4 regions of the Gracilibacillus marinus genome follow, and region 1 is predicted to be linked to each of the others. Evidence: riboswitches for the same ligand, from Rfam matches in the RefSeq annotation. Region 1 holds a riboswitch; each other region holds the start of a gene.
What was found. A riboswitch is a leader RNA that binds a small molecule or an ion and turns the genes downstream of it on or off. The one in region 1 is predicted to bind S-adenosylmethionine.
Positions count from the first base shown of each region.

Region 1 (5,681 bases):
AACTATATAATTACGTCAACTGTCGCACTACCTGCAATTATGGCATTAAGTGATTCTTATGAATTATTCATTCCGGTACTTGCTGCACACATGTTTGTCTTTTTCTTTGGAATCGTTGCCGATATTACACCACCTGTCTCGCTCGCCGCATTCGCAGCAACAGGCATCTCCGGTGGTGAACCCATCCGAACCGGTTTTATTGCAACAAAACTTGCAATTGCCGCATTTATCATTCCATACATGTTCGTCTTTCAACCACAATTATTAATGATTGATGTAACTTTTACAGGCATAACATGGATTATTATTACTGCATTCGCAGGAATGATTGCAATAGGAGCTGGGTTAATCGGATTTTGGTATAGAAAGCTTCATTGGATAGAGCGACTAATCGCATGTATAACAGGCCTTTTGCTTATGTATCCAGAGGGCAATACAGATATCATTGGATGTCTTATCTTCGTCGTTCTAATCTCTATACAATTGTTCAGTAAAAATAATACCTGATTATAAAAAACAAGAATCCCCAAGTGCCTGTATCTTTAAGAGCACTTAGGGATTCTATTATTATAGATACTTTATTCATTTCCGAGTAATTCTTTTGAAAGCTTCACTACGTATGCTAATTTATTCCATTGTTCTTCTTCTGTCAAAATATTTCCGTGATGCGTAGAAGCAAATCCACATTGTGGGCTTAAGCAGATTTTGTCTTTCGACACGAATTGACTCGCTTCTTCTATACGTGCTTGAATCAATTCTTTGTCCTCTAGTTCACCGAATTTTGATGTGAATAATCCTAATACAACATGTGGTCCATCTTCTTTTGCAATATGACGTAATGGCTGGAAATCACCCGAACGATCATCATCATATTCTAAGAAGAATCCATCTACTTTTTCTTTTGCAAAAAGTGTCGGTGCGATATGTGCATAACTTCCTTCAAATGCCCATGTCGAACGATAGTTACCTCTGCAAAGGTGTGTTGTAATAATTAAGTCTTCCGGCTTATCCTCTAATACACTGTTCACAACATGTAACGATAAATCAATTAATTCTTGTCTCGATAAATTTTCAAATGCAAACAATTGCTCTGCATTTAATCCTGCAATATACACATCATCAAATTGCAGATAACGACAGCCTGCATCATAGAATGCTTTTACTACATCACGATATGTATCAATCACATCTTGTGTATAATCTTCTAAGTTTGGATACACTTCTTGGTTACGAATACCTGCATGGAACAGTTGGTTAGGACTTGGTATCGTTTGTTTCGCTACTGCACGGTCTCCAACAATTTCTTTAAATTCAATGAAATCTTTAATGAATGGATGATTTGCATTAAACGAAACTTTACCAATATTTCGTACATCATATCTTTCAGTCTCCACACCATGAAATTGAAGTCCTTTTTCCGGAACATATCCTTCAAATCCATTCAAGTGCTCCATAAAGTCAAGATGCCACCATCCACGACGAAATTCGCCATCTGTTACTAACTCTAGCCCTACTTCAATCTGTTTATCTACAATTCTTTCAATCTCTTTTGTTTGTACTGCACGTAACTCTTCATAGGATATTTTACCTGCCTTGAAATTCTCATTTGCTTCTTTTAAACTCTCTGGTCGTAATAAACTTCCCACATGGTCTGCTTTAAATGGTGCTTTAATTATTGTTTTTGTCATAGTTAATCAATCCTCTCTATTTTTTGTTTTAAGGTATTATTGCAAAAGAACGCACTGGAAACCCAGTTGCCTTTTCTGGTTTTGCTACTATATTAAATATAATACCGCCTTTTGGAGGTAGTTTATCTAAATTTGTTAATAACTCCACTTGATATGTATCTTGCTCAAGTACATAATATTCGCCAATTAACGATCCGTTTGCTCTTGCATCCTTTGCAGAGTCTGTATCAAACGTTTCATGACCAATTGCTTTCACGTTTCTCTCTTCGAAGAGATATTTCAATGCATCCAATCCCCATCCAGGAGCATGTGCATTACCGTCTGTATCTTTATTCTCGAATTTCTCCACATCTGGCCATCGTTTGCTCCAATCTGTTCTTAATGCAACAAATGTACCTTCTTCTATTTGTCCATATTCTTCTTCAAACAATTGAATATCATGGACTGTTACCGTATAGTCATGGTTTTCTGCTGCTTCTTTGGATTTATCAATCACAACAAGAGGTAATACTAACTCTTTTAATTCCAATTCTTCTAGCCAACGTTGATTCGGCACAAAATGAATCGGTGCATCTATATGTGTTCCATATTGTCCTGCAAACGAAAATTGTTGTACAAAGAAGCCATCTTCATGCGTAAATAATGGGTTAATCTCTGCTTTGGGCAATGCAAAAAAATGTGGTGAATCAGGCCCAAACGTGTGTGTTAAGTCAATCCATTGCTTACTTTTCAATTTTTGCAAAGCATCTAATAATTCTTGTTGGTTACCTTGTATCGTCATTCTTCTCCCCCCTTCACATGCTAAAGTGTATAGGACACTTACCGTGAATTCTGTCTGTATACTTTATTTTTTTTTAAAAACCAAAAAACCCTTTTCTAAATAAGAAAAGGGGCAAAATGTCAGCTACAATCTGTCTCTCTTCTTATCTTCAAGCATTACACTTCTGGAATTGGCACGGTACATACAGATAGTCCGTTGCCGAGGCTTCAAAGGGCCAGTCCCTCCACCTCTCTTGATAGGAAATTTATGGTATTTAATTTAAATATTAGAATACACCTAACTATGGCATGATGTCAAGTATCATTTTTTTGACTAATCCAATTATTTAGCTAATTTAATACTTTGGCCTAGTTCTGCAGATTGATTTGCAGCAATTGCTACTTGTTGTGTTTTCCATGCATCTTCATATGTTGATAAAATCTGTGAGGAGTCAGACGTTCTAACCGCATGAATAAATGCTTGTGATTCTTTTTCATATGGTGAGACAGATGAGTCATTAGAATAGTCTCTTATCTCATCCTGATTAACTTCCTGCAAACCTTGTTGATTAAGACGTAAAATGCCACGATCTGTATAAACATCAAGTCCATTCTGATAATCTATTGGTAATATACAGGTGTTATGGATAGTAACAATAGCACCACTACTCATCTTTAGCGTGACAGTGCCTACATCAGATACATTTATTTCAGCCTTAGCTGGTTGCATTCGTTTGGCGAAATCCGCTCTGACTTCTTCCACTTCACCTAATACATATCTAACTAAATCGACAATATGTGTGGTTTGCTCTACAAATTGGCCTCCTGATGTCTCATTTTTTCTCCACCAACTCACCTCAGGCATTGTACCCATCCAATAACCGATTGCCATACCAATTGTACAATCTTGTAATAATTCTTTTGCCTTCCTTGTTCCATGTAAATATCTAAAGTGGTAACCGACAGATGTCAATAATTGCTTCTCTTTTATCTTGTTAAGTATCGTTGTAGGTATTTCTATATTTGTCGATAATGGTTTTTCCACAAAAAATGGTATACCTCTCTCTACCAACAATTCTTCTATTTCGCCGTGTGCAAACGGTGGTACACAAATATAAGCAGCATCAATCTGTTCATTATCTAACATTTTCGTCAATTCATTATATGCTTTCGCCTGCGGATAGTCTTTAGCTATTTGCTCTGCTTTTTCTAGAGATCTACCACAAACGCCACGTATCACGACATCTTCCATCTCATTTACGATAGATGCATGTAATCTAGCAAAAGAACCTGTACCAATTATTCCAATATGTATTGTCATGTAATCTCTCCTCTTTGTCAGCGATTAATTACTTTCTCCAAAACGTCGTACAATCCACCTTATCTATTATGTTAAACGTTATCATTTTATCTAGCAAGGAATAATCTACCTTAGCAGTCCATAGGATACGGATGAGTTTCTTTGTTTTGTAAGAAATTATTAAATTTCTCCATTTTCTCCCTCTTTGCTATTTTACTAATGTAAGAGAGTGAAGTATCGCTTACATTAGTACTGATGTTGTAAAAAATAATAGAAAGTGAAACGTATTAGTCTCACTTCCTATCTTCCGTTTTCTTATATGCTATTATTTCACAAAAACAGGTAATTTCTCTAAGAAAATGAAGTCTTCTCGGTTTGCCGCATCTCCTTCTGCAAGAATTGCTGCTTTCGCTACTACTTCAGCACCTGCTTCTTGTACAAGTTCTTCTAGAGCTTGTATAGATTCACCCGTGCTAATCACATCATCGACTAAAGCGACTTTTTTTCCTTGTAATACTTTCGCATCTTTTCCATCTAAACAAAGAATCTGTTCACTAGTTGTTGTAATCGAGTTCACTTTATGAACAATCGGATTCTCCATATATGCTTTCACACTTTTACGTGCGATGATATATTCCTTTTTGCCAATTACTCTGGTTAATTCGTGTATTAATGGAATTCCTTTTGCTTCTGCTGTCACAATGTAATCTACTTCAGGCAATTTCTCGGCTAATAACGGAGCCACGTGACACACGAGTTCTGTATCTCCTAGAATAACAAAACTAGCAATACTTAAATGATCGTTAATTGGAATGATTGGTAATTTTCGTTCAAGACCTTCAATAGTTAGTGTATATACTTCTGTCATGATGCTCCCCCTTGTTTAAAATCCTAATAGATTCATTAGAAATTGTATTACTACACCTGATAACATACCAACAAATGGATCTGTTATTGCTGTGACAACCATAGTAATAGCTCCAATAATTCCTTCTGAACCTTCACCTGTAGTTAATGCCGCAGCTGCATTTCCTGGTAGTGTTACAATCGCACCTAATACGAATAAAAAACCAGCAATAGAAGCTGTCGGAATAAATTTACCGATTTTAGGTAGTAATTTAAGTAGTAAGATAATCGCCATAATTGCCATCATTAATACTCCAGACCAGACTGGATTTGGTGCACTAGCGGTAGCAGAAATAACGACTTCCACTGGACCTCCACCAAAAAAGGATGATGCCATATCAGCCAAACTACTAATCATTGCAAGTGTATCCACATTTACATCTTTACCAGCAATATCACTATTTATGTTTCCAAAGGCTATATTTGCACCAATATTAAGACAAACCATTGCTAATGCCCCTCGGATAACCATTGGATTAATAACAAACCTCGTCCGCTTAAAACGGTCGTCTACAAATGGTTTCTTCGCATCCTTATCAGTATCTTTGCGAACAAAGAATGCGACAATACTAGATAAGACAACAGATATAGTAATCGTATAAACTAAATCTTGTGTAGCAATATACGTAATTAATCCAGTGATAAAGGAAACAATTCCTGGTGTCTTATCATCTTTTGCCATGTCCCAAGCGACTTTCGTCAACATGATTCCAACACCAGCCATCATACCGTTAGTAATTACCGGACCAATCCATTCCATTATCCATTCTAACGCTCCGAATGCGCCAATAATGAACATGATAAGAGCCCCAAAGAAAATCATCGATAATCTTTCACGTAAATTTTTCCCCATTGCACCTGCTACTGTAATCGTTTCAGCTTGGAAAGATATAACGGCAACAGATCCTGTGAAGCTATTTCCTAAAGCTCCCACAAGAAAGGCCATCGCAGTCGGAACAGACGCAAAGCCAAAGGCAAGTGCTAGTAGCCCTTGCGGCAATCCATTTAACACACCACTAAGTGCAGCT
Region 1 covers NZ_JBHSDV010000001.1:18,030-23,710, reverse strand. Annotated here, with positions in the region: gene ACFOZ1_RS00165 (TRAP transporter permease) at 1-507, shown strand, start outside; gene ACFOZ1_RS00160 (5-methyltetrahydropteroyltriglutamate--homocysteine S-methyltransferase) at 579-1,688, opposite strand; gene ACFOZ1_RS00155 (cyclase family protein) at 1,717-2,469, opposite strand; SAM riboswitch class I at 2,609-2,711, opposite strand; gene ACFOZ1_RS00150 (Gfo/Idh/MocA family protein) at 2,791-3,768, opposite strand; gene ACFOZ1_RS00145 (phosphoribosyltransferase family protein) at 4,073-4,615, opposite strand; gene ACFOZ1_RS00140 (NCS2 family permease) at 4,631-5,681, opposite strand, start outside.

Region 2 (5,681 bases), on a different contig from region 1:
TAATTTTCTTTATTTTTTTCAATATAATCGAGAATATGATGTTCTAATTGTTCTGTCATTTTTAATATCTTCCTTTCTATATAACGTGACAACATTCTAAATTCAGACTAGTCTAGTATAAGTATAAAAAAGTAGGGATAGATCCTGACAAATCAGTCTCGTATCCCTTATTATCTCTTACCATCCAATTTGTTCTAAAGGTACAAATGTCGGAATTAGTGAATCATTAAATACTTCTTTAATATGATTCGCAACTTCTTCTGTTTGGAATATTTCTACAATCTTTTGAAATTCTTCTTTGTCTTTCTCATCCCCACGTACTGCAATAATATTAATATATGGTGCAGCATTATCATCCTCAATAAAAATTGCATCTTGTACAGGAATAAAACCTGCTTCTACAGCAACACCATTGTTAATAATAGATGCCGTTACATCTGGTAGAACTCTTGGTGTTTGTGCAGCTACAACTGGTACAAATTCAATATTTTTAGGATTTTCTGTGATGGATGATAAATCACCATTTCCATCAAAACCTTCTTCAAGTGTAATTAAGCCTGCTTGTTCTGCTAATAACAATGCGCGTCCCATGTTCGTCGCTTCTTGTGGTAGTGCGATTTTCGCATTATTTGGCACTTCACTAATATCTTTGATTTTTTCAGAATAGAAACCCATTGGTGCAATTAATGTTGTTGCGATTGGAACTAAATCAATATTTCTTTCTTCAATAAATGAATCAAAATAGGAAACGGTTTGAAATGCATTTAAATCAATATCACCATCTGCTAAAGCCATATTTGGTCGTACATAATCAGCGAATTCGATTAGTTCTAAGTTAATGCCTTCCTCTTTCGCTTTCTCTTTTACAAATTCCCAAATAGGGACTCCAGATCCATTTAATCCTACTTTTAATGTTACTTCCTCTTCTTTACTCGCTTCTTTTCCACATCCTACTAAAATACCAATAATAGATAATATAGCTACTGCTACTATCAAAGTTCTTCTTTTCATGTGTATGTCTCCTATCTTCTTCTAGATGTTTTTGATAATTTATTTCCAAATGATTGCACAAGTTGTACGAATACAACTAATAATAATACAGTGACAATCATAATATCTGTTTCAAAACGTTGATATCCATATGCGATCGCTAAGTCACCTAAGCCACCACCACCTACAGCACCTGCCATTGCGGAAGCACCGATTAAACCAATTGTTGCGATGGTTATATTAAGAATTAATGAACTAAATGCTTCTGGAACTAACACACGAAATATAATCTGATGAGGTTTTGCCCCCATTGCTTCCGCTGCTTCGATGACTCCTGGTGAGACTTCTAATAAGCTACTTTCCACCAACCTTGCGATATATGGCGCTGCATATACAACTAATGGCACTACTGCAGCTGCTGTTCCTATTGTTGTACCAATTATAATTCTAGTAAATGGAATAATTGCTACCATTAAAATAATAAAAGGAATGGATCGTAAAAAGTTAATCACTCCATTTAATATGAAAAAGAAAGTTTGGTTTCCAATTATATTTCCTGGTCTTGTAATAACTAAAATAATTCCAAGCGGGATACCAATAAGTAAAGAAAATAATAGTGAAAAGCCAACCATTTGTAATGTTTGTATCGTTGCTTCCCATATATTTGGCCAAAATGTCGATAATTTAATATCCATTCTCTTTCACCTCCTCTATTGATACGCGTTGTTTCATGTATTCATAGGCTGCTTCTATCTCAACTGTCGCACCTTGTAACTCAACAATTAAATTTCCAAAAGGTTGATGTTGTAATTCAATGATTTGTCCAAATAATATGTTTGTATGCACATCGAACTTCTTAGCAACTTCAGAAATTAAAGGAATCTCTGTAGAATCTTCGACAAATATTAATCGATATACTTTACTATTATCTTTAGGATGATATATCTTCTCTAAGACAGATGCAGGTAGCTCATCATTCATCACTGTTTTTACAAAATTGCGAGTTGTCTGTTGCTTTGGATTTGAAAATACATCAAAAATGGTCCCTTCTTCAATTACCTTTCCATTTTCCATCACAGCAACTTTGTCACATATTTCTTTAATGACTTGCATTTCGTGTGTAATCATTAAAATGGTAATATGGTATTCTTCTCTTACTTTTCTTAATAAATCTAGTATGGAACTAGTTGTTTGTGGATCTAATGCAGACGTTGCTTCATCACACAACAGTATTTCAGGGTCTGTAGCTAATGCTCTTGCTATACCGACACGTTGCTTTTGCCCACCAGATAATTGCTCTGGGTAATGATTTGCTTTGTCAGCTAGTCCAACAAATTCTAGTAATGATTCTACTTTTCTTTTGATTTCTTGTTTTGGTACACCTGCTAGTGATAAAGGAAACCCCACATTATGAAAGACTGTTTTTGATTCTAATAGATTAAAATGTTGAAAAATCATTCCAATCTTTCGACGCACATCTCGTAATTCCTTTTGAGATAATGTGAGTAAATCTTTTTGGTTAACTAGTATCTTTCCTTCTGTTGGTCTTTCAAGTAAATTCACACATCTGATTAATGTACTTTTACCCGCTCCACTAAAACCAATTACACCGAATATTTCTCCACGTTGTACAACTAAGTTTACATCGTTGACAGCTGTAATTGTTTTATCATTAGTTGTATACTTTTTTGTCACATGCTGGAAGTCAATCATTGTTATCACTCTTTCTGAAAATTTGTAGGATTCTTAGTTGAGGAAATAGTCAAATAATTATTTATATAAAAATTACTTATTTTATGCAATAAAAAAATCCCCACTTCAAGATAAGAAGAGGAGATTCGTTATACGTATAGTCTCTTTAGCTCTTCTTATCTTTCAAGTAACATTTCTTGTATACTTGATGGAATTGGCACGCTCTTTTTATTCAATATATTGAATAAAACCCGTTGCCGAGGTTTCACAGGGCCAGTCCCTCCACCTCTCTAGATAAGAATCATGATGTATGATTGTATGAAATTTTTTGTGAATGTTGTAATTCTATTAGAAATATAATTGATTGTCAATGCAATTAGTTAAATTTAAATTTTGGAAATTTTCAGTATTTTTATTTTGTAATCGCTATCCATATAGAAATACTAGGTTTTTATATCCAAAGAAAAATGGCGTAGATTTTTTTGTTTCCATTAATAATCCACACCATTTTGTTTATCAATTAAACTTAACCTATATAAACTTTTGCAATTTCTTATTCTGTCATTTCGCTAAATTCATGTACCCACACTCTCATTTTAGGGACCCATGGCATACCTGGATGCATTGCAAGAATAGATTCTTTATATTGTTCCAAATTCTCATATCCTTCTCTTAACGCATCCTCGTCTGTTAGCTCACCTAGCGTTTGTTCGTACACTCGATCAATTTGAAATGAACGATTTTCTAATACCATAATCTCACCGATATCTGCATATCGACCATTTCTTCTCGTAGCTGTTTTTTTTCCTTCTAATACTTTATCTATATCTGATTGAATTGTAATCAAACGGTCGATGGAGCAAGTTTTTGGTGGTAAGGAATTATTTTGTTTCGATTCCATTCATATGACACCTACCTTTATATTCTCTCACCCATTTTACCCGTTTCTCAGTCTATAGACAAATAGGAATACTTATGCACGCAATCGAATCTCACATTTAGGTAATGGTGGTATATCATTATTGTCATACTCAAATTTCTGTTTAGGATAAGTAAATGCTAATTGTTGTACGAAAAATTTTATTGTTGTTTTCAATATATCTACTGTAATCCATTCTCCTGCACATCGATGACCAATCAGATATTCGCCACCACCTTGTGGAATGAAATCAAATGGACTTCTGCTCCAATCATGGAATCGTGATGGTTGAAATTGGTTTGGATTTTCCCATATAGCAGGATCATGATTTGTCCCGTATAAATCTAATAAAGTAAGTGTACCTTCTTCAAATACATACCCATTCCAAGTAAATGTCTCTTTCACTCTTGCTCCTGCAAATGGGAAGAAAGGATAAAATCTTCTTACTTCCTGAATGAAATTTGTTACTTGTTTCTCATCATCTATATTCATTTGGGCAACTTCGTCTTTATTGTCATGCATCGCAAGCATCAATAAATCAATATAGACAGCAATTGCAACGATTGGACGTAATAAGTTCAATAGTTCCACTGCTACGATCTGTTTATCGAGTAATTCTCCATCTAGATCTTTGTGAAAAGAAAATTGGTATAGTGGTGCACTTTCGGAAATACTTACTTTTCCTGACCGTACTTTTTCTATCCAATCTTCCATCCATTCCTCCATCTTTGATCTTGAATAGCGCGACTTCCAATGTTTTGGTCCAATCGATGCTGCTTTTTCAAACATATCTGCTAATTCGTCTGACCACTTATCCGCTTCTGTATCCTCTACCGGAATCTCTACCCACTTCATTGCCACCCTTGTTAAAACGGATTTTGCCTTCTCATATACTACAATATTTTCATCTTGTATCTGACGAAATTCTTTCTCCCATTCTTCTTTCGTTAATTGCTTGAGTTGTTGTAATTTTTCTTCTGTCATAAGAGACATAAACATTGCTTTCCGATGGTGATGGGGCGCATCATCTAATCCTTGCACACCACCTTCTCCAAATAAAGTTTTTTTCACTCTGCTTGGAGCAGCATCTTTCCTAGTGAATTTTGTTTCATCATAAAATAATTCCGCTTCTTCTTTACCAACTAAACAAATCGCTTTTTCACCAAGTAAATGTGTTTCAAACACTCTTGAATCGAACTTTTCCTTTCGATTCATAATAAAATGATAGCCTTCTTTTAACAATTGAATCGTATGATCGATACCTTTTTCTTTAGGCATTGGATGGTTGTTTTCCATTTATATAACTCTCCTTTTAGCTGTTTAGTATTATATTCCCCAAAAAGCGAGAGAAAAACGAAAGAATAGAATCACAATCAATTCCATTTTTAACATACAAAAAAATAGCTCCTGCAATATACAGAAGCTATCTCTTTCTATTTTCATTAAGAAGGAATAGTATCATTAAAAAGTAGACCTTCCTCACCTAAATGAATGATCTTTAATCTATTCGTATCTTTGACCAATACGGTTTTATACACTTTTTCGTCATTCTCATCAATAAAGAACATTACTCGTGTATGTGGATTATCTTCTTCTATTTTCATTTCGTACGCATCCACATCAATATGTTCTTTAATAATAGCTAATTCTTTCTGTTCTTCCGATTCGTTTGCTGTATTTTCTACTTCTGTTTCCTCATCTTCTTGTGTCGTTGCATCTACTTTCACTTCTTCTGCACTTCCATTATTATCTGCACTACACGCTGCAAGTAGTAATAAAAGTAGGCTAAGTCCTATAACCTTTTTCATTTCAATCAACCTTTCTGATGTCTTAAAAAAATCCTCACATACTCATTATTCGATGAGTGGATTATTTTTATGTCTCTACATCTATATATTCCCCTATTTTAAGAAAATACACGTAAGGCTTCATCTTTTAAAAAGGTTATAGATAAGCAAACAACGTCTTAGATAGAACTATATTCAAACCAATCAAAATATGCTTTGTTGTCTGACTTTTCTCCATTACTACTTGCATATAAGCCAATTTGAGTACCAACAAAGCCCCCCGCTACATCTGT
Region 2 covers NZ_JBHSDV010000005.1:97,563-103,243, forward strand. Annotated here, with positions in the region: gene ACFOZ1_RS14000 (M20 family metallopeptidase) at 1-59, opposite strand, end outside; gene ACFOZ1_RS14005 (MetQ/NlpA family ABC transporter substrate-binding protein) at 178-1,011, opposite strand; gene ACFOZ1_RS14010 (methionine ABC transporter permease) at 1,023-1,685, opposite strand; gene ACFOZ1_RS14015 (methionine ABC transporter ATP-binding protein) at 1,675-2,703, opposite strand; SAM riboswitch class I at 2,856-2,983, opposite strand; gene ACFOZ1_RS14020 (ASCH domain-containing protein) at 3,236-3,583, opposite strand; gene ACFOZ1_RS14025 (cytochrome P450) at 3,656-4,897, opposite strand; gene ACFOZ1_RS14030 (hypothetical protein) at 5,044-5,409, opposite strand; gene ACFOZ1_RS14035 (glycoside hydrolase family 43 protein) at 5,568-5,681, opposite strand, start outside.
Region 2: linked by a shared signal. The riboswitch ahead of ACFOZ1_RS14015 (methionine ABC transporter ATP-binding protein) and the one ahead of ACFOZ1_RS00155 (cyclase family protein) in region 1 are both predicted to bind S-adenosylmethionine.

Region 3 (5,681 bases), 260 kb from region 1:
TGCTAATATATTTAATAAGGTTGTTTTTCCGCTGCCATTAGCCCCTACGATACCAATTCTATCTCCAGGCTTAATGAGGAAGTCGAAATGGCGAAATAGTACCTTCTCTCCATAACTTTTCCCTAAATCCTTTACTTCTATTACTTTGTTTCCTAATCTAACAGAACCTATCTCAAAACGAAAGTCACGTTTTGTTGTATCAAAGGACACTTCTTTTAGTTGTTCTGCTCGATCTATTCTTGCTTTTTGTTTGGTCGTTCTCGCCTTCACACCACTTCTTAGCCAAGCAATCTCCTTTTTCAACAAGCTTTGGTGTTTCTTCTCAGCAACTTCCAACTGTTCTTCCCTTAACGCCTTTTGTTCAAGGAATGTTTGGTAATTGCCTTCATATGTATAAAGATTTCCCTTATCTAATTCAAAAATTCGATTTGTCATACGATTTAAGAAATAACGATCATGTGTAACTAGAAGAATTGCTCCATGATAATTTGGCAAATAATCTTCCAACCATTCAATAATATCGTTATCTAAATGGTTTGTTGGTTCGTCTAATATTAATAAATCAGCAGGCTGAATTAACGCTTTTGCTATAGCAACTCTTTTTCGCTGGCCTCCTGATAATTCTTTGACATGTTGTTCTAATTTTTTTACCCCTAGCCTTGTCAAAATAGATTTTGCTACAGTCATCGCGTCCCATGCTTCTTGTTGGTCCATCTCTTCTTGCATATGTAATAGTTGTTTTTGTAATACTTCACTTTCAGGACTTTTTTCTAACTTCAACACAGCCTGTTCATAGGCACGTAATGTCACAATTATTTGTGCATTCCCATAATAGATTTGTTCTAATACCGTTAACTCTTCGTCAAGATTTGGATCTTGGTCTAAATATTCGATACGATAATCATTTGGATGTGTCATCGTCCCTGCTTCACTATGGTCGATTCCTGCAAGTACTTTCAATAATGTCGATTTACCTGTACCGTTTACTCCAATTAGCCCGATACGTTCTTTTTCTGTAATAGAAAAGGAGATATGGTCAAATAATACCTTTTCTCCAAATGTCTTTGTTAGTCCTTCTATTTTTAATTCACGCAATGGATTGTTCACCCTTTCTTTCCATAAGGCCATCTGTGATGTGAACATACATGTCTCATCGAATATATCTAGCATTCAAGAGACATATATAACACACTGCTATAATATTGGCGAAATTAAGCGTGCAATGGATTCTTTGAATTTAATCCATTTTGGTCTTTGTTGATATAGTCCATATGTCAATTGTGTCACATGTTCCATATCTTTTTCAAATTCATCAACTAGCATTTCCGCTAATGTCTCATTATATAAGAATGCATTCACTTCGAAATTAAGTCTAAAACTTCTCACATCAATATTCGCTGTTCCTACAGATGCAATTTTACTATCGACAACGATTGTCTTCGCATGTAAGAATCCTTTTTGATAAATGTATACCGTCGCACCTGCATTTAGCATTTCTCCAATATAAGAGTAAGTGGCCCAATACACAAATGGATGGTCAGGCTTGTTCGGAATCATAATTCTTACATCTACACCTGATAAACAAGCAATTTTAAGCGCATCTAATAAACTTTCATCTGGAATGAAGTATGGTGTTTGGATATATATATAATCCTTTGCTGACATTATCATTTTGATATAGCCATGTTTGATTTGTTCCCAGTCTGAATCAGGACCACTTGAAACAATTTGCATTCCGACTTTTCCTTTTCCTTTTGCTACATAATATCTTTCGTCATAGTCAATATCATGGCGAGAAGCTTGATTCCAGTCAAGAATAAATCGTGTTTGCATATTCTTCACTGCACTACCGACAACTCTCAGATGTGTATCACGCCAATAACCAAATTTCTTATCCATTCCTAAGTATTCATCGCCAATATTAAACCCACCGATGTAGCCAATTTTTCCATCAATGATTACTAATTTTCGGTGGTTCCTGTGATTAATCTTAAAGTTGACCTTAGGAATTAATGGTGGGAAGAAGCCTTCTACTTCTGCACCTGCTGCTCTCATTTCTTTAATAAGTTTACGACTTAATTGGCGCGAACCCATGTCGTCATATAAAAATCGTACTTGTACACCTTCTTTTGCCTTCTTCATTAATACTTCAGCTAATCTTCTTCCCAATTTATCTGAACGTACAATATAGTAGACTAGATGAATATGATCTGTTGCATTTTCTATATCTTCAATTAAAGAATTGAATTTTCTATTCCCATCTGTATAAATACGCACATCATTGTCTTGTGTGAAAATAGCATCATTGTTCCGTAAATGTAAATAGAATAAATCTTTGTATTGATTTAATCGATGATCATTTATTTCAAATTCATTTGCTTCAATTTCTCGTAATTGATGTTGTACTGCTGTTTTGACACCGAGCTTACTTTTTGTATCCCAAGTAAAAATAGTCTTATTACTAAGCTTACGACCAAATATAAGATATAAAATAAATCCGACTACTGGAATAAATGTTAATACCATAATCCATGCCCATGAAGCTGTTGCGTCTTTTCGTTCTAAGAAGATAATGGCTAGAGATAATATAATATTAAAAATCAAAATAATGGAGATAACTAGTTGAAAAATATCCACAGATCCCTTCCCCCTTTCTACATCTAAATATAGCACATTTCCACTAAAAAAAGGGATGGAAGCTATCAATGTATTGATTTATTTTTTCGGTATCCTCACTCGTAGAAGCCCGTTCGTAAATGTCGCCTTCATCTTGTCAATCTCTCCATCTGTTGGAATACGAATCGTTCTTTCCCTCAAGTATTCTTTTTGTTCTTTATGATAAAATCTATTTTGTTGGTCATACTGTTCTGTTTCTTCCTTGTGCACTATAGCAATCGTCATTGTTTTATCATTATACGTCACTTTAATTTGCTCTTTCTTCACATTTGGTATGTGCACATCGACAGTCCAATATGTGTCAAATTCTTTCTCTTCGATTGGAATCGCTATTTTTTGTTTGGATTGTTCAAAAAAATCATTCATCTGACTTAAAACGTCTTTTGTAGGATTCTCATATATTAATGCATCTAACTTGCGGACAATTGAAATTCCCCATTCAGGGATTAAGTTTTTACGTTCATTGTGATCCATTATTATCACCTACAATCATTATTTCTAATTAGTGTATGCACCTAAAAACGAAAAGCATAGGCAATTACCTCGACAAATTACTCAAATAATCAAATAATTCTGACAAAACAGTTGACGAATGGATAGGTTGTTGCTTATAATGTAAACAATTGAATCGAAACACTCTTATTTAGAGCGGCAGAGGGACTAGGCCCGTCGAAGCCCGGCAACCGTCAGCATAGATTATTCTAAGTTGAAATGGTGCTAATTCCTACAAGTGTATACGCACTTGGAAGATAAGAGGAGGCAAATATGACAAGACAACCTCTTCTTAAAAACTAAGAAGAGGTTTTTTATTATCCAGGAGGGGATTTCATTGACACATTCATTTAACATTACAGGAAACGAAACAACATTGCTACATGGCGGCCAACAAGTTGATCCAACAACTAATTCTCGTGCAGTGCCAATCTATCAAACTACTTCTTATGTATTTAACGATACAGAACATGCACAGAACTTATTCGCATTAGCAGAACCTGGTAACATTTATACTCGTATTATGAACCCAACTGTAGATGCATTTGAACAGCGAATCGCTCTACTTGAAGATGGCGTAGCAGCTGTTGCAACTTCTTCTGGTATGGCTGCAATTACAATGGCTATTTTGAACCTTGCCCATGCCGGTGATGAGATTATTGCAGATAGCAACTTGTATGGTGGTACATTCAATTTATTTAGTGTTACATTACCAAAATACGGTATTGACGTAAAATTTGTAGATGGAACAGATCCAGAGAATTTCCGTTCTGCAATTACAGAAAAGACAAAGGCAATCTTTGGTGAAGTGATTACAAATCCTAGTTTAAATGTTTTTGATATCGAGAAAGTAGCAGATATTGCACACGAAAATGGTATCCCACTAATTATTGATAATACATTTGCAACACCTTACTTATGTAAACCAATTCAATGGGGTGCTGACATTGTCGTTCATTCTGCTACAAAGTGGATAGGTGGACATGGTACAACAATCGGTGGAATCGTTGTAGATGGCGGGCGTTTCAACTGGAACAGCGACAAATTTCCAGGATTTACAGAACCAGATCATACGTATCATGGTATTCGATTTGGAATTGATATCGGCGCACCTGCATTTGCTATCAAATTGCGTGTACAATTACTACGTGATATCGGCGCGTGCTTAAGCCCACAAAATGCATTCTATTTCTTACAAGGACTAGAAACATTACACTTACGTATCGAGCGTCACAATGAGAATACACAAGCAGTTGCTGAATATTTGACGAAACATCCACAAATTGAATGGGTAACATATCCAGGTTTAGAAACACACCCATCACATGAAAAAGCGAAAAAATACTTAAAAGGTCAATTTGGTTCTATCATCACTTTTGGTATTAAAGGTGGTCGTGATGCCGGTCGCGCAATTATTGATCATATTACGTTATGGTCACATGTTGCAAATGTTGGTGATGCAAAATCGTTAATTATTCACCCTGCATCTACCACACACCAACAACTAAATAGTGAACAGCTAAAAACTGCTGGTGTAACGGAAGAATTAGTTCGTTTATCTGTCGGAATTGAGACAGTTGATGATATCATTCAAGATTTAGATCAAGCTATCGCTAAAGCAACAAATACTGAACCAACAGTACAACCTGATACTGAAAAAGCAATTAGTTGGGCACTTTCTTCAGCTTACGACCGTACAGATGGCGGTATTCGCGTAAAACAAATTGCTGTAATCGGGTCTAGTGAAGAAGCAACAGATACAATCAAATCTTTACGTAAAATTGGATTCCAAGTAACAGATGCAAGTGAAGCAGAAGGTGAGATTGATATTACATTAGTTGTTGATCCATCTAAGAAAGAGCTTGTGTCTCATCAATCTAAACTTGTTTGGTTCAGACATGAAGCTGATCAAACAATCAAACAACAAGCGGAAGCAAATGGACAAATTGTTGTGGAACACCGTTGTCCATTCCAAGAAGCAGACCGCTTACGTCGAGGAGAATAATTCTCCATAACCTTATGATATTTATCTCCCCAAGATAAATTAATTAAACCGTGAGTCATTAATTGATTCACGGTTTTTTCCTTTTTATGATATTATTTTAGCAACTATATTTTTTGAGTTTTCTATCCATCTACACATGTTAATCCAGTTTTTTGCATAAACTGACAGTGTAGAATCTAGTAAAATCGGGTATAGTTAATTTATACAAACGTTAATGTTACTGAAGGTGTGTACAATGAAAAAAAAGCAACGAATGCTCATTCTTACAATCACAAGTTTACTTGTATTAATACTAGGTATTTTCCTAGTTACAATAAATCAAAATGAAGAACAGATTCCTCCCACACAAGATGATACAACTGAAACGACCGAAGAGGAAGAAATTGAACAAGCAACCGAAGAGCAAGAATCTACTACAACAGGTGATATAGAAGAGACTGAAGAGACGAATGCATTTAAAGATACAGTTAAAGAAGTAGTAATAGATGCACTGAATTTCTTTAAAAAG
Region 3 covers NZ_JBHSDV010000001.1:279,428-285,108, reverse strand. Annotated here, with positions in the region: partial or broken gene ACFOZ1_RS16475 (ATP-binding cassette domain-containing protein) at 1-210, opposite strand, end outside; partial or broken gene ACFOZ1_RS16470 (ABC-F family ATP-binding cassette domain-containing protein) at 187-1,128, opposite strand; gene cls (cardiolipin synthase) at 1,195-2,637, opposite strand; gene ACFOZ1_RS01360 (Hsp20/alpha crystallin family protein) at 2,716-3,150, opposite strand; SAM riboswitch class I at 3,313-3,432, shown strand; gene ACFOZ1_RS01355 (PLP-dependent aspartate aminotransferase family protein) at 3,506-5,173, shown strand; gene ACFOZ1_RS01350 (GDSL-type esterase/lipase family protein) at 5,409-5,681, shown strand, end outside.
Region 3: linked by a shared signal. The riboswitch ahead of ACFOZ1_RS01355 (PLP-dependent aspartate aminotransferase family protein) and the one ahead of ACFOZ1_RS00155 (cyclase family protein) in region 1 are both predicted to bind S-adenosylmethionine.

Region 4 (5,681 bases), on a different contig from region 1:
CAAGATAGGGATGATTAGGGTAAATAAAGGTCCAAGGCATACTTGTTCTTGGTTGTAAAAGTAACCTTGTATCATGGAATGACTCTTCCGCAATTATGTTGTCATTATGGAATAATTGTAAGGTACTTCCGATAAGTGATAATTTGTCATCGGTAAAATTGTGAATAATGACACTGCATAATAATTCGTTCCGGTGATTTCGTGCATGACGGATAGGAGTGAAAATGACACCTTCTTGATGCTTGCTAGTAGATTGGAAAAGCTTCTCTATCGTTTGTAAATCTTGTGAACTAATTGTTTGTTTCCATTTCTCTTCTAAAACTAATTGTTGCATTTCTTCAACTCCATTATAAGATGTATGAATTGGTATTCGTGTAGTTATTGTAGCATGTAGCAGAGAGAAGGAGAAGCGAGAGAGTGATGGAGTGGTTTGAATAGGTGTAGAAGATGAGATTGGACAAAGGAATTCTTTAGATTTTTATCTTAGATACTTCTATTTGATAACTTTGAGATTTTATATGTGCTTAGCAACCGCTCCGGTTTGTCCGTTTCCCTTTCCGTGGGTTTTTCCTCTAAGCTAACTTTTCTAGCAAAGAACGCTAAAAAAGTGGATCTTAGGGGAAAAAACATCCCACAGGAGTGGAAACGGACACCTACGCTTTTTTATATTCTACAATGGAAGGAATTATAAAAATATTTGCTTTATCCCATATCGCCTCTGATTTATTATCATTATGAGCTAAAAAAGCTGATTTCTCTAACCAACCAAAATGCTAGCATTTGCAAACATTGTAGAACTTCACTGAGCGTAGGCGCCCAATCCCACTCCTATGGGATCCTTTTTTCTGAAGATCCACTTTTCCAAGCGGTTTGTGTTTGGAAAAGTTAGCTGAAGGAAAAAGCCCATGGAAAGGGGATTGGGCAAGCCGGAGCGGGTGCAAAGCACATATCGAATATCACAGAATTCACTTCTATTACACACAAAATCCAAGCGCTTCGGTAATTAGCTTTCGAATCGCTTGGATTTTTGTAATTGAAAAATTCTTTATCTTAATATCTGTTTACAATTATTCTGCTACAGGAACTACTTTTCCTTCATATTTTTCATTGATAAAGTTTTGAATGGCTTCTGAGTGAAGTACTTCAACTAATTTTTGTAATGCTTCTTTGTCTTTATCTTCACTACGAACAGCAATAATATTTACATAAGGAGAGTCTGTACCTTCTAACAATAGTGCATCTTTAGTTGGTGACAATCCAGCTTGCAATGCATAGTTACCGTTAATTGCAACTAATGCTTCTGTTTCACGCTCATAGAATTCAGGTAAGAAACCTGCATCTACATCTGTATCAAATTCTAAATTTAATGGATTCTCTACGATATCTTTTACTTGTGCATCTACTTTTTCAACATTTTCGTCTAATTTAATTAATTCTGCTTCTTCTAGAATGGATAATGCACGACCATGATCTGCTACAGAGTTACTCATGATCACAACAGTACCTTCAGTAATGTCGTCTACACTCTTGATATCTTTAGAATAAAAACCATATGGCTCAATGTGGATTCCACCAAGATTTGCGAAATCATATTCTTTATCTGCTTTTTGAGACTCGAAATAAGGAATGTGTTGGAAGTAGTTCGCATCTAATGTTCCGCTTGCTAAATCTTCATTTGGAAATACATAATCTTGGTATACTTCGATTTCTAATGTAATACCTTCTTCTGCTAAAAGGCTTTTTGCTTCTTCTAATATTTCAGCATGAGGTGTACTTGTTGCACCAACTACAATTGTTTCTGATGCATCATCAGTTGTTGCATCTTCTGATGTATTGCTGTCCCCATTTGTGGAATTATCTGTTTCGTTGTCGTCACTTGTTCCACATGCTGCTAAAACTCCGATGAATAATAATGCTACTAGTGTAAATAAATACTTTTTCAAAATAAATCTTCCCTTCTTATTATCTATTTTATTTTATGAAAGAAGCTTAACAAGTTAGTGTTAAGCATATTACCTTTTGTCAATTGCTTTCGTTAGCATGTCGCCAATTACTTGGAATATAAATACGATAATGATAATTAAAATCGTACATGCAAGAACGACATCAAAATTAAATCGCTGGAATCCTTGTAAATAAGCAAGATTTCCAAGACCGCCTGCACCGATGACTCCAGCCATTGCGGTATATCCAATTAGTGCGATTGCTGTTACGGTAATTCCTGATACTAATGCAGGCATAGATTCTTTTAATAACACTTTGAAAATAATAGTAGATGCATTTGCACCCATCGACTTCGCTGCTTCAATCACGCCTTTGTCGACTTCTTTAAGACCAATTTCCACAAGTCTCGCATAAAATGGCGCTGCACCGATAATTAATGCAGGTAATGCTGCTTTCCATCCGCGAATAGTACCAATCAAGAAATCTGTAAATGGAAAGAGTAATAATATTAAAATGATAAATGGAATCGCACGAAACACATTTACAACTACTGCTGTTATGTTATAAATTAGTTTGTTTTCCCATAAGTTACCCTTATCTGTTAAGAATAATAATAATCCTAAGAAAATCCCCAAAATTAATGTGCCTATTACAGCAATAATTGTCATATACATGGTTTCTTCTGTCGCAACCCATAAATCTTCCATGATGACATTAGGGAATAAATCATTCCACATGTTGTAACACCTCAACTTCCACACTTTGTTCGCGCATAAATTGGATAGATGATGCTAATACATCTTTGGAGCCATTCAATTCGATATATAATGTGCCATAAGCACCTTCACGAGTTGGTGCAATAGAACCTTGTAAGATGTTGATCTCTACATCAAATTGTTTAATCACATCTGTAATTAAAGCACGTTTGGCGTTGTTCCCAATAAAATGTAATTTCACCACTTCACTATCTTCACGGCTTGTGATAAATTCTTTTAAGCTAGCTTGGTCATGTTCTAGTGGATTTAATTGTTGGACAAAGCGTTTCGTTGTTTTAGATTGAGGTCTCACAAACACATCTAGTACATCACCAGATTCTACAACTTTTCCATTTTCCATTACTGCAACACGATGGCATATTTTTTGAATGACATGCATTTCGTGTGTAATTAAAATGATAGTTAACTGAAGTTTCTTATTAATAGAGACAAGTAAGTCTAAGATATCATCCGTTGTTTCAGGATCAAGAGCGGATGTCGCTTCATCACATAATAATACTTCTGGGTCATTAGCTAAAGCTCTTGCAATACCGACGCGTTGCTTTTGACCACCACTTAACTGAGAAGGGTAGCTATTCTCTTTGCCAGCAAGACCGACTAATTGAATGAGTTCATTCACCTTTTCTGCTCGAGTTGCTTTTGGTACGCCAGCAATTTCTAGTGGAAATGCGATATTATCGAAGACTGTTCGTGACCAAAGTAAATTGAAATGTTGGAAGATCATACCGATTTTTTGTCTTTTTAATCTAAGTTCTGTTGCGGACATCTTGGTAATGTCTTTATTGTGAATCGATATAGTACCATTGGACGGCTCTTCAAGTCGATTAATTAGGCGAATAAATGTACTTTTTCCAGCACCACTATATCCGATCACACCAAAAATCTCACCTTGATTAATCGTTAATGATACGTCGTCAACAGCTTGAACTTGTTGTTTTTTTGTTTTGTATATCTTTGACAAGCCTTTTATTTGAATCAATGTGAATTGGCTCCTTTCTTTCTCTTATTCTCTTTATTAGTATAAAAATAAAAAATCCTTTCTGCATGAGAGGACAGAAAGGATTGGCATTCATTACCGTTACGTCCTCTTATCTTTCAAAGTTTAGTATGTCAAACTTTGATGGAATTAGCACCTATCACTAATGACGGTTGCTGGGTTTCATCGGGCCAGTCCCTCCACCTCTCTTGATAAGAGATTCTATTCTATTTTAATAAGTGTAATCAACACATATATCATTTCTAATCATGAATAACAGAAGCTATCTGATAATTTTGATTAATTGTGATGATAGCATGCATTTGATATCAAGTCAATACTCTTTTAAAAAGTTAGAATAGTCATATTATTCTGATAAGTGGTATGTTAATTCGTCAATGCTTGGATTGGTGCAGGGATTCTGCCACCACGTTGAATAAATTTATCTGAATGATAAGGATTGACTCCAATGATTGGTGCGCGCCCGAGTAACCCACCAAATTCCACCACTTCACCTGACTCTTTGCCAACAACAGGAATAATACGAATTGCTGTTGTCTTTTTGTTAATCATTCCGATGGCTGCTTCGTCTGCGATGATAGCAGAAAGTGTATGACTACTAGCATTTCCATCAATTGCGATCATATCTAATCCAACAGAACACACACATGTCATTGCTTCTAATTTAGGAAGTGTTAAGGCCCCTTGTTCAATACCACGAATCATTCCGTTGTCTTCACTAACAGGAATAAAGGCACCACTAAGTCCGCCGACATAAGAACTCGCCATTGCTCCACCTTTTTTAACTGCATCATTCATTAGTGCAAGTGCAGCAATTGTTCCATGTGTACCAACACACTCTAAACCAATTTCTTCTAGTATTTCTGCAACACTATCATTCATCGCATTCGTTGGAGCAAGGGATAGATCCATAATACCAAAAGGCACCTCTAATCGTTCTGCAACAACTCTTCCAATAAATTCTCCTGCACGTGTGATTTTAAATGCAGTCTTTTTAATGACTTCTGCTACTTCGCCAAGATCTGCATCAGGATATCGTTTTAATGCATGTAATACAACTCCAGGTCCACTGACACCGACACTTAACACGACTTCTCCTTCTCCTGCACCATGAAAGGCACCTGCCATAAATGGATTGTCTTCTACAGGATTACAAAACACGACAAGTTTTGCACAACCAATACTATTATTATCTTTTGTTAATTCTGCAGTTGCTTTAATAATTTCACCCATTTGTTTCACTGCGTCCATATTAATACCCGTTCTTGTTGTACCGACAGATATGGAGGCACATACTCGCTCTGTTTCACTTAATGCTTGTGGCAGTGCATCAAGTAAAATTTGATCACCTTTAGAGATTCCTTTATGTACAAGAGCAGAATAGCCACCAATGAAATCAATCTGCACCTTTTTTGCAGCTTCATCTAATGTTTTGGCAAGTTCTACTGCTTGTTCTACAGTAGCATTGCCTAATAGTTCTGCAACAGGGGAGATTGCCACACGTTTATTAATAATTGGTACACCATATTCTTCTGCAACTTGTTCTGCAACAGTCACTAAATTTTTTGCATATGTTGTAACTTTATGGAATACATTTGTTTTTAACGTATCAAAATCACTGTCGATGCAATCTCTTAAGCTTATCCCCATTGTGACTGTTCGAACATCTAAGTGCTCCATTTGTACCATTCGAATCGTTTCTTGTATTTCTGTATATGCAATTGGCACGATTACTTCACTCCTTTATACACGGTGCATTGCTTGGAAGATTTCTTCGCGTTGAATACTGATCTTAAGTCCAAGTTCTTTTTCGACAGGCTCGAATGCTTGTTTTAGCTGTGCAAGTTTCTTTATATCATCAATGTCAATTAACATCATCATCGTAAAAAAATCTTGCAAAATCGTTTGGCTAATATCCGAAATATTCACATGATTCTCTGAAAGAACTGTTGTTACCTTTGCAA
Region 4 covers NZ_JBHSDV010000005.1:57,153-62,833, reverse strand. Annotated here, with positions in the region: gene ACFOZ1_RS13865 (SLAP domain-containing protein) at 1-334, opposite strand, end outside; gene ACFOZ1_RS13860 (MetQ/NlpA family ABC transporter substrate-binding protein) at 1,068-1,943, opposite strand; gene ACFOZ1_RS13855 (methionine ABC transporter permease) at 2,013-2,681, opposite strand; gene ACFOZ1_RS13850 (methionine ABC transporter ATP-binding protein) at 2,671-3,699, opposite strand; SAM riboswitch class I at 3,806-3,915, opposite strand; gene ACFOZ1_RS13845 (PFL family protein) at 4,084-5,445, opposite strand; gene ACFOZ1_RS13840 (ACT domain-containing protein) at 5,461-5,681, opposite strand, start outside.
Region 4: linked by a shared signal. The riboswitch ahead of ACFOZ1_RS13850 (methionine ABC transporter ATP-binding protein) and the one ahead of ACFOZ1_RS00155 (cyclase family protein) in region 1 are both predicted to bind S-adenosylmethionine.